Regions from separate parts of the Brooklawnia cerclae genome, predicted to be linked through region 2. Evidence: riboswitches for the same ligand, from Rfam matches in the RefSeq annotation. Region 2 holds a riboswitch; the other holds the start of a gene.
What was found. Region 2 has a riboswitch for thiamine pyrophosphate ahead of thiM (hydroxyethylthiazole kinase). Riboswitches for the same ligand answer to the same signal wherever they lie in the genome.
Positions count from the first base shown of each region.

Region 1: another riboswitch for thiamine pyrophosphate. It lies ahead of FB473_RS01130 (ECF transporter S component); the one in region 2 lies ahead of thiM (hydroxyethylthiazole kinase).

Region 1 covers NZ_JAAMOZ010000001.1:230,956-237,880, forward strand. The annotation lists gene aroD (type I 3-dehydroquinate dehydratase) at 1-776, opposite strand, end outside; gene FB473_RS01110 (hypothetical protein) at 841-1,077, opposite strand; gene FB473_RS01115 (nucleoside/nucleotide kinase family protein) at 1,262-1,855, opposite strand; gene FB473_RS01120 (energy-coupling factor transporter transmembrane component T family protein) at 1,857-2,648, opposite strand; gene FB473_RS01125 (ABC transporter ATP-binding protein) at 2,645-4,129, opposite strand; gene FB473_RS01130 (ECF transporter S component) at 4,140-4,787, opposite strand; TPP riboswitch at 4,834-4,943, opposite strand; gene FB473_RS01135 (phospholipase D-like domain-containing protein) at 5,232-6,869, shown strand; gene FB473_RS01140 (NAD(P)-dependent alcohol dehydrogenase) at 6,880-6,925, opposite strand, start outside.
Region 2 covers NZ_JAAMOZ010000001.1:1,451,233-1,458,157, forward strand. The annotation lists gene FB473_RS06685 (carboxylesterase/lipase family protein) at 1-987, opposite strand, end outside; gene FB473_RS18580 (cysteine hydrolase family protein) at 1,267-1,557, opposite strand; gene FB473_RS06695 (MOSC domain-containing protein) at 1,516-2,061, shown strand; gene thiD (bifunctional hydroxymethylpyrimidine kinase/phosphomethylpyrimidine kinase) at 2,102-3,535, opposite strand; gene thiE (thiamine phosphate synthase) at 3,532-4,200, opposite strand; gene thiM (hydroxyethylthiazole kinase) at 4,197-5,027, opposite strand; TPP riboswitch at 5,020-5,115, opposite strand; gene FB473_RS06715 (methyltransferase domain-containing protein) at 5,204-5,965, shown strand; gene FB473_RS06720 (DUF1345 domain-containing protein) at 6,137-6,793, shown strand; gene FB473_RS06725 (DoxX family protein) at 6,868-6,925, opposite strand, start outside.

The sequences.
Region 1 (6,925 bases), 1.2 Mb from region 2:
CAGGCCAGCCCGCGCCCGATGAGATCGAGGGACGCCAGCACCTCGTCCAGCGGCATCTGGCCGGGCGCCGAGCCCTCGTCCCCGAGCGTGGCGAACGTGGCGCACGAGCCGAACACCTGCCCCGCCAGGCGGCTGATGCCCCCGAGAGCTCCCATGGACATGGTGAGCAGCGGCACGCGGGCGGTCTCGTGTGCGCGTGCGGTCGCAGCCAGCAAGGTGGCGACGTCCTCGGGCTTGTGCGGCATCACAGCGATCTTGCACACGTCGGCGCCGGCCGACTGCATCGCTTCCAGCTGATCCATGATCGCAGGTAGAGCCGGGGTCGCCTGGAAGTCGTGGCTCGACGCGATCACGGGCACGTGATGGGCATGCGCCGTCTCGATGCAGCGACGGGCCGCTGGGTGCAGGTACTGCACGTCGACGAGGTCGATGTCGCCGCCGGCGCATGCGTCGGCCACCACGTCGCGATAGGCGTCGGGTGACGGAGCCCACTCGCCGCCCTCGTCCTGAGTGCGGGGAGTGAACAGCAGGGGCCGGTCACCGATCGTCTCCCTGAGCCTGGCGGCGACACGGCGGACGCGTTCCCGGTTGCCCCGGCCGTCGAAGCGATCCACACGCCACTCCACCATGTCGACGGGGCTGGCGGCGATGCGTCTCGCTGCCGCGATCAGGCCGGCCTCGTGCGCGTCGGTCAACGGGACGATGACCTTGGGGCGTCCCTGCCCCAGGACGACGCCTCGCACTGTGAGGGTGGGGCCCTGACGTGACGCGCTCATGCCCGACAGGTTAGCGAGTGACCGGCGAAGACGAAACCCGTCAGTGTGGAAGATTGTGGTGCGACTACGCACCACAATCTTCCACACTGATTGCGAGGGCGCAGTCGGGGCAACCGCGATACGGTTCGTCCCAACCGCAGCGCCGCAGCACCAGCGCCACTTGGTGGGCCGCCTCGCACGACCGCTCCGTGCAGTCCATCCAGCCGTAGCGCAGGGTGACCCGGCCTCGCACCAGGTGGTAGTGAGCCTGCTGGTCGGCGAGCATCAGCAGCTCGGCCGGGATTCGCTTGCGGGGGTGCATGGGCCAAGCCTTCCGGGTGAAGCGCTCGCTCGAAAGGGGCAGCTCAAACCTGTGGATAACTCCGTTGCGAATCAGGGAAACGCTGATCAATGCGGGCAACGCTGGCTGAGCCTGTCGAAGCCCGTTGCCGGACGGCAGTTTCACGACCCTTCGACAGGCTCAGGGATCGTTGATCAGCGTTTCCCTAATCGGGAGATGCCTCCAGGTCGCCGTGCACCACCCAGTCGGCCAGCCGCCAGGGTCGGTTCACCGACCACAGCGCCGCCTCCTGCTCAGCCCAGTCGTCCCACCAGGGCCGGAAGCCGTCGCCGTCGCCGCGGCCGAGGGCGCGGCGCTTCCGCTCGTCCGCCGACACCTCGTACCACAGGCGGGAGGAGGCCAGCGGTGCGCTGCGGATGCTGATCGCCCCGCAACCTTCGACGATGATCGGCCGCTCGGGATCGAGCGGCACCCAGCCCGACACCTCGTCGTGGCGCCAGTCCCATGTGGGATGCCCGGGCTCGTCGGGGGCCAGGATCGTCTGCCAGACCCACTGGGACGCCAGCGCCAAGCCGTGCCAACCGGGGTAGCAGTCGTCCAGGCTGACGAGTTGTACGGGGCCCAGGCGTGCGGCCAGTTCGCGGCGCAGCGCCCGGGCGAGCGTGGTCTTGCCCGAGCCGGAGCCCCCGTCGAGCAGGACGACCGGCCGGCGGTCGGCCGCGGCGGTGAGCACATCGTCCACCAGCAGCGGCCAGTCGCCGGGAAGCTCGATCGTCCTCGCATCGGTCGTCTCGGGCATGTCACGACCACCCGACGAACCAGAACGTGCCCATGCGCACTGCCAACCCGATCGACAGCGCGCATATCGCCAGCGTGACCAGCAGCCCCACCAGGTCGGGCAGGCCTAGCGAGGATGGGCGCGCCCAGGTGCGTTTCTGCTTGCCGCCGAAGCCGCGGGCTTCCATCGCGGTGGCGAGTTTCGTGCCGCGCCGGATCGCGAACACCAGCAGCGCGAACGCCATGGTCGCGAATCTGCGGACGCGTCCGGCATCACCCAGGCCGCGGGCCCTGCGGGCCAGCGTCATCGTCCGCCAGTCCTCGGCGAACAGGCCGATCATGCGCACCCCGGCCAGCGTCCCGAGCACGAAACGCTCCGGCAGGCGGACGATCTGGGCCATGCCGTCGGCCATCCGGGTGGGGTCGGCGCCACCGACCAGGACGATCGCGGCGGTGCCGAGCACGAGGATGCGCAGGAAGACCGCTCCGGCCATGACCAGCGAGTCGTCGCTGACGGTCAGCAGCCACCAATGGGCCCAGATACGCCCGCCGGGCTTGCCGTACAGCGCCATGCTGATCGCGCCGATCGGGGCGATCAGCAGCAGCGGCGCGAGCCTGCGGGCCAGCCGTCGGGCAGGTACCCCGCAGGCGAGGAAGGCGATCAGCTGACAGACGAGCATCGTCCCGGCGCTGACTAGGTCAAGGGTGGCTAGGATCGGCACGGACGCCAGAATCGCCAGCGCGAGCCGGGTGACGGGGTTGAGCCGGTCGAGTCGGGTGGGCTGCCGCAGGTGCGGGGCCGGGTCCACGGTCATGCCGCGATCCGTTCGGCCGTGAGGGAGATCTCGTGCTCGCCGAGGACGTCCAGGTAGTCCCGGTCGTGGGTGACCGACACGATCGTCCGGCCCTCGTCGAGGATGCCCCGCACGAGCCCGACCAGATCGCTCCAGGTGTTGCGATCCTGGCCGAACGTCGGCTCGTCCAGCACGATCACCTGCGGACTCGTGGCCAGCACCGTGCCGACGCTGAGCCGGCGCTGTTCGCCACCCGACAAGGTGAAGGGGTTGGCGTCCGCATGTGCTTCGAGGTGCAGGACGCTCAGCAGCTCGTCCACCCTGGCCTGGGCGCGCCCGGTGTCCCAGCCGAGCGCTCGCAGCCCGACGGCCAGTTCGGCCCGGACGCTGCGCTCGACGAACTGGTGCTCCGGCTGCTGGAAGACCGTGCCGAGGCGGGTGAGGAGGTCTCGGCTCGTCCAGGTGTGGGGGTCGGCGGGGACCAGGTGTCGTCCCCGATGGGTGGGACGCAGCGAGGGGCCCGCGATCACCTTCCCACCGAGTGGCCGGAGCAGCCCCGCCAGTGTGAGTGCCAGGGTCGACTTGCCGGCGCCGTTGGGGCCGGTGATCACGGTGCTCAGGCCCTCGGGGACGGCGACTCGCAGATCGTCGCTCACCGGGTGGGAGGCCTCGTAGCCGGTTCGCAGGTGCTCGGTGACCAGCACCGGTCCCGGGGACGCCGGGGTCGTTCGCGGGTCAAGGCCTGTGGGGACGCCCGGCACCCATACCCCGGCGGCCAGCAGCGTCTCGGTCTGATCGCGGAGCACCTGGGCCGCGGGACCATCGGCGATCACCTCTCCCGGACCGAGCACGATGATCCGATCGACCAGGTCGGCCCACAGATCGATACGGTGCTCGACGACGACCAGGGTCGTCCGCCGGTCGGCCACGACGCGCCCGATCGCGTCCCGGACCTCCCGGATGCCCTGTGGGTCGAGGTTCGCCGTGGGCTCGTCCAGACAGAGGATGGGCGTGCTTCCCCCGGGATCGCCGGGCGCCGGTTGCATCGCGAGCGCGGCGGCGATGGCGAGCCGTTGCTTCTGGCCGCCCGACAGCGCGCCCGTGGGATGTTCCAGCGACAGCGGCAGGTTCACCGCGTCGAGGGCCTGGTGCACCCGCGGCCAGATCTGTTCGGGTGACATGCCGAGGTTCTCGCAGCCGAACGCGACGTCGTCGCCGACCCGGGCGAGCACGACCTGCGACTCCGGGTCCTGCATGACCAGGCCGACCCGGCCCCTCAGGCGGGAGGGATGCTTTCCGTCGATGAGAAGCCTGCCCGTCTCCGTTCCCTCGTCGGCGCCCCCGAGGACGCCGGCGAGCGCGGCGAGCAGGGTCGACTTGCCCGACCCGCTCGCCCCGAGCAGGAGCACCCGCTCCCCGTCGGCGATGTGGAGGCTCGCTCCGCGGACGGCCCACGAGGAACGCCCGGCATAGCGCCAGCCCCAGTCGTCCGCAGTGATCATGCGACGACGATCAGGCGGCGGTCTCGGCCCGGGCCTGCTCGTCCCGCCCGGACGCGAAACGGCTCAGCACGCCGGTACGAGCCAGCGCCCGGACGACCAGCCAGCCCACGAGCCCTGCCAGGACGACACCCGAGACCGCGGTGCACACGAGGTAGATCGCGTTGAAGGTGAAGCCCTTGGGCAGGTTGGGGCTGGTGAACAGCTCCAGGGTCCAGGCTCCGACGCCCGCAAGGGCACCGGACAGCAGGGCGACGGGCAGGCGGTAGTTGCGGTAGGCGAAGGCCAGGAAGACGATCTCGGCGCCGATCCCCTGTGCCAGGCCCGAGTAGAGCGTGCTGATGCCCCACACATTGCCGATGAGCGCTGATGTGACGGCGCCGACCAGTTCGACGAAGATCGCGGCCCCCGGCTTGCGGATCACGAGCATGCCGAGCGGCCCGCCGAGGAACCAGATGCCCGCGGCGATCCCGCCGAGGCCCGGGGTGATCGCGTCCATGGCCTGGAACCAGGCGTACCCGACGGTGTTCCAGCCGAAGAAGATCAGGCCGGTGGCTACGCCGAGCACGGCTGCGACGACGATGTCGACCACTCGCCAGGAGCGGTTCGACGTGAGCGGTGTGCTCTCGTCCGTGTTCGTCGCCGGTGTATTCGTTGTCATTGTGTGCCCTCCTCAAGGATCCGGGCACGGGTTTGGAGTCGACCAACGACCCCGAAGAGAGTCTCCCTGCGCTGGCATGACCCAGATCAGGTTTGACGGTCGAGGGCTGGAAGCCCTCCTCTCAGCCCGGTTCACCGGGCTCCCGTGTCTGTGGACATGTTAGCCGAAGCGGGGGCGCCCGGCCAGGTGCTTCGTGTGCCCCGGGTGCCGCCTCGCTGCGGTGTGTGCTCCCGCGGGTGCGGTGTCATTCACGCGAGTGCCGTGTGCTCCCGCGGGTGGTGTACGGCCCGCGGGAAGCGACGACGCCCGCGCGAGGTCAGGCGGGCCGCGTGAGGGACGGAATCGCTTGCGTGCCCCGGGTGCCGACCACGAAAACCCGGACGAGCCCCGGTCACCGCCGCGTCCAACCGCGCGGGGCCGCCCGCCTGCGGGATACTGGGCGACATGCCGTCGACCGAGCTGGCGAGCCCCCGCCCCCACCACGCGGGTCAGCGTTTTCTCGCTGTCTGGGCCAGGGTGGCGATCACGGCTCTGGCGCTCGCGGCACAGATCTTCGTCTTCGCCTTCGTCCTCCTGACCGGCGCCGAGTCGGCGCCCTGGGTGGGCACGGTGTCTCTCCTTATCAGCCTCGGTGTGCTGGTGTTCATCCTCAACTCCCGCATGCAGATCGAGTACAAGCTCGCCTGGGCCATCCCGATCATGCTGGTGCCGCTGGTGGGAGGGGTCTTCTACCTGCTCTTCGGCTCGCGCACGGGCACCCGCCGGCAGCTCGCCCGCTACCGGGCGCTGCAGGATCTCGCCCAGATCGACCAGGTGAGCGCACCCGGCAGGCTGCTGGTGCTGCCGGGGCGCGAGGGCCAGGAACCTCGCGAGATGCCCGGAGGCGACGAGCTCGCACCGGTCGTCAGCGTGGAGCCCGACGCGGCCAGGCAGATCGCCTTCCTGTCCAACGTAGGGCCTTTCGTGCCGTACGAGGGTACGCGGACGACCTACTATCCCGTGGGTGAGGAGGCGTTCGAGGCGATCTTGGAGGCGCTCGAGCGGGCCGAGCGGTGGATCGTCTGTGAGTATTTCATCGTCTCCGAGGGGGTCATGTGGCGCCGTACCCTCGACGTGCTCAGGCGCAAGGCCGCCGAGGGCGTCGACGTGCGGTTCATGTACGATGACCTCGGCTCGATCTGGAACCTGCCCTCCGGGTTCGTCCGCGATCTCACGAGGGCGGGCATCCGTGTCCAGCCGGTCAACAAGTTCGGGCCGGGCCTCACGTTGCGCTACAACAATCGTGACCACCGCAAGATCCTCGTCGTCGACGGCTTGGTGGGGTTCACCGGCGGCATCAACATCGCCGACGAGTACATCAATCAGCGTGAGCGGTTCGGGCACTGGAAGGACACGACGATCCGGCTCGCGGGCCCCGGCGCATGGGGGCTGGCCGCGTTGTTCTTCACCGTCTGGGACCTCGTGACCGGCGAGCACACCGACCTGGCGGCGCTGAGCCCGCCGGAGGACGAGGTCGCCGCGCTGGCGTCGGGCTCGGGCATCGTGGTCAGTTACGACGACACCCCGTTCGACGACGTCTCGCTCGGCTGGGCGGCCTACCGCAACCTGCTGGGCCGCGCCGACCAGCGGGTCGACCTGATGACCCCGTACCTCGTCCCCACCAACGAGATGATCAACGTGCTGGCGTCGCTGGCCTCGTCGGGGGTCAGGGTACGAATCATCACCCCGGGCATCCCCGACAAGAAGTACGTCTACGCCGTCACCAGGTCGAACTATCGTCCGCTGGTCGAGGCGGGCGTCGAGGTGTACGAGTACACGCCCGGATTCCTGCACGCCAAGCAGATGGTGGTGGACGGCGAACTCGCCATCATCGGGACGATCAACTTTGATTTCCGCAGTTTCTACCTGCACCAGGAGAACGCCGTGTGGATGTATCGTACGGAGGCGATCGCGGCGATGAGTGCAGACTTCGACGCGACGATCGCCGTCTCGCGTCGCGTCACTCTGGCCGAGGTACGGGCGGCCCCCTGGTGGCGCCGGGCGATCTGGTTGGCGTTGCGGACGTTCTCGCCGTTGATGTGAGCCCGGCTCGTCAGCACATCGTGAGTACGGCCTTGATCACCTTGCCCGAGGCCGAG
Region 2 (6,925 bases):
GCCGGACGGCACGAAGTGCAGCCAGGACGGGAGCGACTCCGCCGGGAGAACAATTTCGTTGTCGTTCGAGCCGATGACGAGGGTTGCCTGGCTTCCGACACCGTGGGACAGGGCGTCGAGTGTCGGCTCCGGCACGAGGTCGCCGTCGACGACCGGCGAATACGACGGGGAACGCTCGATGAGCGCCGACAAGGGGGTGCCGTGCGGACGCGCAGCGGCCATCTGCTCGGCGAGCACCCGGTGCTCGGGGACGGAGGCCAGCCCGTCCCGGGTCGCCGCGACCCCCAGCCGTTCGGCGAGCCGGACGGCCGCGTCCTCGGCCTCCGCCAGATCACGCACCGGCAGCGCGGGCGAACTAGCCCACACGGCGCGGAACAGCGACTGCGCGGCGGGCATCCCCAGCAGGGTCAGTACAGCCCCGCCACCGGCGGACTGCCCGGCGAGCGTCACTCGTCCAGGGTCACCGCCGAACGCCGTGATGTGCTCCTGCACCCATTCGAGGGCGAGCAGCCAGTCGCGTACGCCGCGGTTCGCCGGTGCGCCGGGGATCGCTCCGAACCCGTCGAAGCCAAGACGGTAGGAGATCACCACGGTGACGACGCCACCACGGGCGAAGGCGGCGCCGTCATACCACGGGCTCGCGGGCGAGCCGCCGATGTAACCCCCGCCGTGAATCCACACCATCACCGGCAGGCGCGCTGCGGGATCCACTGCGGGTGTGTACACCGAAACGGTGAGTACGTCGTCCCCGGGCACTGCCAGCTCGGGGACAAGGCCGGGGGTGGCCTCGCGCAGTGGGGTCGGGCCGGGGCGGGTCGCGGGTCGCACCCCATCCCAGGGACGGGCCGGCACGGGAGGCAGGAAACGGAGCGGGCCGACGGGCGGTTCCGCGAAGGGGATACCGAGAAACGCGTCATGCCCCTCGCGATGCACGCCGAGGACGCGGCCACTGGGTGTCGTCACGATCGGATCGTCCTGTTCGGCCATGAGATTCCCTTCCCTCGGTCAACTCAGGAGGCGTGGTGAGTTGCTGCAAGCGTAGGAGGGGATTCGGGAACGCGTCCGTCGTACTCGCGATCGTCGACCGTGGGCGCGTGGCACGAGGTCAGCCGCGGCTCGTGTTCCGCGCCCTCGAACGCAGGTGGCGGAGCATGCGTGCGTCGACGAAGCCCACGGCGTTCGCGGCGGATTCGACCGTGGCGCCGGAGGCGATGAGACCATCGCGCAGGCGATCTGGGACGCACTGTTCGGTCTGGATGCCCGCGATCACGAGATCGGTCGCCCCGGCCGTTGCAGGTGCTGGGCGAGGTTGGTGGTCGTGAACGCGTTGCGTGAGGTCTTCGTCACCACGACGTCGCCGGGGTCCGCCGCGAGACCGTCCATGAGGCGCACAAACCCGGACGCCGGATCGAACGCGCTGCCGGTGCCCGGTTCGGCATGCAGCACCCACGCCACTTCGTGGCCGAGCGCTCGGGCCGTACCGACCAGCCGGTCCGCTCGCCTACACTCACCCCCATGGGTCAGTTGCTCGCCGCGTGCGTCGTCCGCAGGCTTCACGACGATCCCGGCAAGGTCGGCACGACGGCGATCGACAAGGGTCCGGTCGAGGGGCCGGTGAAGGTCGGCACGCTCGGGCTCTACGCCGACGTCCAGGCCGACCGTCGGCACCACGGCGGCGAGTCACAGGCGGTCTATGCCTACGCGGACGAGGACGCCGCATGGTGGGCGTCCGAGTTGGGCCGCGACATCCCGCCCGGCTACTTCGGCGAGAACATCCGGGTGGCGGGCCTGGAGGTCTCGAATGCGATCGTCGGGACGCGATGGCTCATCGGTGGGTCGGTCGAACTCGAGGTGACCAAACCGCGCACGCCGTGCATGACCTTCGCACGGTGGATCGGGGAGGACGGCTGGGTACGGCGCTTCTCGGATGCCCGGCGGCTCGGGACCTACCTGCGCGTGGTCCGGACGGGAAGCATCAGCGCCGGTGACGCCGTCGAGGTCGTCCACATCCCCGAGGGTGCGCCGACGATCCTCGATCTCTACGACGGCGTGAAGGGCTGAGCACGCCTCGCTTCTGCGAGTCGGCACCGGGGTGGTTCGATCAGGACCGGCGCGTCGGAGCGAGGAAGAAGTCCAGTTCGTGGCGCATGGAGCGCTCGAATCCTGCCCGCATCCGTGCGCGCTGCTCGATGCCCGCGTCCTGGGCGGCCCGGTCGGTGATGGCGATGGCAGTTCTTGTCGCCTCGTCGAAGGCGGGATCCGCATAGGTGCGGAGCCAGTCGTGGTACGGGTGTGCCGCGTGGTCGGACGACACCATCCGCCGTCCGAGGTCGGCGTACAGCCAGAAACACGGCAACAGTGCCGCGACGATCTCGGCGTAGGCGCCGGTGCCGGCGACGGCATGCAGGTGGTTGGTGTAGGCCAGCGTCGTCACGCCCGGTTCGTGCACGGCGCCGTCGAGGTAGGAGCGGTGCAGCTGGGTCTCGGTGGTCAGAGCGTTCTGGGCGCATTGTGCCCAGAACGCCTGTTCGGTGATCGTGGGCGCCAGCGCGCTGGCCCGTGCGAGCACCCGGGAGTAGTCCGCGAGGTAGAGGGCGTCCTGTGCCAGATACCACCGGAACCGGGCTTGATCGAGTGAACCGTCCTGGAGGCCGCGGATGAACTCGCACTCGTCGACCCGGGCACGGACGTCGTTCGTCAGCGCCCAGACGCCGTCGCACCAGCCCGCACCGGGCAGGTGCGGGCGAAGCTCGTGGAAATGATCGACGGGTCCGTTCCCGTGCCCGACGTGGAGGCTCTCACCGTGCTCGATCGCCCCGACGAGCCAGGCCTTCGCCCGGACGAGCGCGTCCGGCCACGACAGCCCGGACGCTGCGAGGGTGGCCATCGCCGACGACAGGGAACAGCCGGTGCCATGGGTGGTGCTGGTGGGGACCCTCCGGCCGACGATCGTGGTCGTCCCGCTCGCGGTGACGATCGCGTCCGGGCAGTCGTCCGACGGAAGGTGGCCCCCCTTGAGCAGCACGGTCGTGCCGCTGCTCGACGCGAGCCCGGTCGCCTGGACGACGGCCTCGTCCCAGGTGGTCGCGGGCGTGGCGCCGGCCAGGACGGCGAGCTCGGGGATGTTGGGGGTGATCAGGTCGACCCGGGTGCACAGATCACGGATCGCATCCGTGGCCCGGCGGTCGATGAGCGCATCGCCGCTGGTGGCGACCATGACCGGGTCGAGGACGATGATCGGCGGTCTGGTGCGTGACAGCCAGTCCGAGACGACGGCGATCAGCGGGGCCGAATGGAGCATGCCCAGCTTGACCGCGTCGATCCGGACGTCGTCGCTCACCGCCTCGAGCTGCTCGGTCAGGAACTCCACCGGCGGCACGTGCACGGCTCGGACGCCCTGGGTGTTCTGCGCGACGAGCGCTGTCACGACGGCCATGCCGTAGCCGCCGAGCGCTCCGATCGACTTGAGATCGGCGTGGATGCCGGCCCCGCCCGTCGGGTCGGTGCCGGCGATGCTCAGCACGCGCGGGATCATCGCGGAACCGCCTGCGCTGCGACCTGAATCCCGTCACGAAGATCCCGTGCCGCCCGTGTCGGGTCGTCTGCGTGGCAGATCGCCGAGACGACGGCGACTCCCGCGGCTCCCACCGCGCGGAGCACCGGCACGTCCGCCGGGACGATGCCGCCGATCGCGACACAGGGCAGGGGAGAGGCGGCCGCGAACGCGGCGAATCCGTCGACACCGAGCACCGGTGGATGGTCGGGTTTCGAATCCGTCGCGTGAATCACCCCGACCCCGAGATAGTCGACGGTCCCGGTCGGCATCGTCCTCGCTTCGGCCAAGTGGGACGCGGTGTTCGCGGTCCAACCGATCAGCGCGGTCGGCCCGAGCACTCTTCGTGCGGTGGTGGGCGAGATGTCGTCCTGCCCGACATGGACGCCGTCGACCCTGGCACCGGCATCGATGGCGGCGAGTGCCACGTCGACGCGATCGTTCACGATCAGCGCGGCTCGTCCCCGAGTGATCTGTGACAACGCGCATGCCTGGGCGATCAGCTGCCGCGCGCTTGCGTGCTTTGCACGGAGCTGGACCACCGTGACGCCGCCGGTGAGGGCGTCGGCGACGACGTCGACGAGACGCGGGAACGGGAGTTCCTCGTCGGTGACCAGATGAAGCCCGAGATCGAACCGCCCGGTCATCGCAGGGCCTCGATCGCCGAGGCATCGAGCGGATGCCGGACAACACGGCCGGGTTCTTCGAGCGAGGACGGCTCGAGTGCCGCAAGCGCGTCGAGGAATCCCACGGCGAAGCTTCCCGGCCCGTCCGCGCGAGCGGCGGCTGTCTCCGAGGCCGCCGCGTACACGGCCGAAGCGGCGACGGCCGAGGACAGCGGCGTGCACACACCGAGGAAGGCGGCCATCACCGCCCCCAGCGAGCAGCCGCCCCCCGTCACCCGGGTCAGCAGGGCGTCGCCGCCGTGGACGCGGACGATCACAGCGCCGTCGGTGATGATGTCGACCGGGCCGGAGACGGCGACCACCGCACCCGACCGACGCGCGATCGTCGTGGCTGCCGCCAACGCGGTCTCGGGGGAGTCGGTCGCGTCGACGCCTCGTCCGCCTTCACCGGTTCCCGCGAGCGCGAGTATCTCCGAGGCATTGCCCCGGACGATCGCGGGACGACCGGCCAGCAACTGCGAGGCCAGAGCGGTTCGCACGGGCAGGACTCCGATCGCGACCGGGTCGAGCACCCATCGACGAGTGGCGGCGGGTACCTCGGCCGCTGCCGCGCGCTGCTCCGAGGTGGGTGTTCCGAGGTTCACCAGCACCCCGTCCGCGATCGAGGCGAAGAGCCCCGACTCGGCGGGGATGTCGACCATCGCGGGGGTCGCCCCGAGTGCCAGGAGCACATTCGCCGTGAAGCCGGTGACCACCGAGTTGGTGATGCACTGGACTAGGGGGTTGTGGGCGCGGAGCAGGCTAAGGGCCTCACCCGGTGATGATGTGGACGATATGACAGCGTTCATCGCTTGACTTCCCTTCGCGAGTCCTAACTCGATCAGGTTCTACGGGTGTGATCTCAGCCCCTGAACACGGGCACCCCGAATCAAAGCGTCACTCTAGCAGCCCTCGCACCACGTGGAGCGCGGGGCGGTGTGCCGGGGGCCTGTCGGCGGCGACCGGTGCGCCGTAGACTCGGCGCGTGGCCACGACGGAGGAGATGTCGAGATCGTTCGGCCGTGCGGCCGAGGCGTACGAGTCAGGCCGGCCTGACTATCCGCGGGACGCGGTGGAGTGGATGCTCGAACCCGTCGCGGGGGAGGGGTCCCGTGTCCGGGTCGCCGATGTCGGTGCCGGCACCGGCAAACTCACCAGGGCCGTCACGGCGTTGGGACACGATGTGGTCGCGATCGATCCCGACCCCCAGATGCTCGATGTGCTCGGACGCGTGGTCGCGGGTGTACGGGCCTTCGTCGGCTCGGCCGAGAGCATCCCTCTTCCCGATGCTTCGGTGGATGCTGTCGTACTCGGCCAGGCATGGCACTGGGTCGAACCTGTGACGGGTTCCAGGGAAGTCGCCCGGGTGTTGCGGCCGGGCGGGGTCCTCGGCCTGATCTGGAACATCCGCGACGGGACGACACCGTGGGTCAGACACCTGACCGACATCATGGGCGGAAGCCACGCGGAGCGCATGCTCGCCGCGTCCCCGCCGGAGGTTGCCGAACCGTTCGGAGTGCTCGAATCGACCCAGTGGCGTTGGTCCTGGCCCGTCACGCGCCGCGGGATCTACGACCTGGCCCATTCGCGCAGTTCAGTCATCACCGCGCCGGAAGCCGACCGCGCGCGCATGGATGCACAACTCGGTGAGCTACTCGGCGACCTCGGGACGACCGAGGATGCGGCCATCGAGCTTCCGTACGTCACGACGGCGTTCCGCGCCGTGCTCCCGGGCGCCCACGACTGAGTCCCCTCGTGGTGCTCCGGTGGCTGTTCACGCGGGCCGCGTGACCTCCCGCGGGTCGTGTCGCTTCCCGCGGGCCGTACATCACCTGCGTGAGTACGCGACGCCCGCGGGAGCCGGGGTCGCTGTTCCCGCGGGCCGCCTGGATACGCGGCCGCATCTACGCTGGGGCGTGTGAGCGAGCGAGCTTCGGCGTCCGGCATGGGGGTGAACCTCGCACGGATCGTGGTCATGGCCCTGGTGGGCGCCTGTACGGGGATCGCGGTCAGCAGGCTGCTCGACTGGCCGTTCGTGATCGTCGCGGGCTGGGGCGCCGGCTGCCTGGTGTACGTCGTGTGGGTCTGGGTCGCTGTGTGGGGCTTCGACGCCGAGCGGACGCGCAGTCATGCTCGGCGTGAGGAACCGGTGCGGGCCATCAGCGACGGCCTCATACTCTCGGCCAGCCTCGCCAGCCTTGTCGCGGTGCTGCTCCTGTTGCTGCACTCCTCCTCCCAGGCGGAGACGCGAGCCACCGCGGCGATCTTCGCCGTCACCAGCGTGGCGCTCTCGTGGGTGCTCGTCCACACCCTGTACGCGTTGCGCTACGCGCGGGAGTACTACAGCGAACCGACCGGCGGCATCTCGTTCAACCAGGCCGAGCCGCCCCAGTACAGCGATTTCGCCTACCTCGCGTTCTGCCTGGGGATGACCTTCCAGATCTCCGACACGAACCTGTCCAGCACGCGGCTGCGCAAGATCGTGCTGTCGCACACCCTGCTGTCGTACCTGTTCAACACGGTCGTGATCGCGGCCACAGTCAACCTGGTCATCAACCTCGCGACGGCGGTGTGACGGTCTCGGGTGCAGTGTCGCGTCCTGGTGCTCGGGAACGAGCCGGCTCGATCCCAAGGACGATCGACGCGGCGTCAGCCGAGGACGACGAGGAACCCCAGGACGGCGCTGACCACCGCGAGGACACCGAGC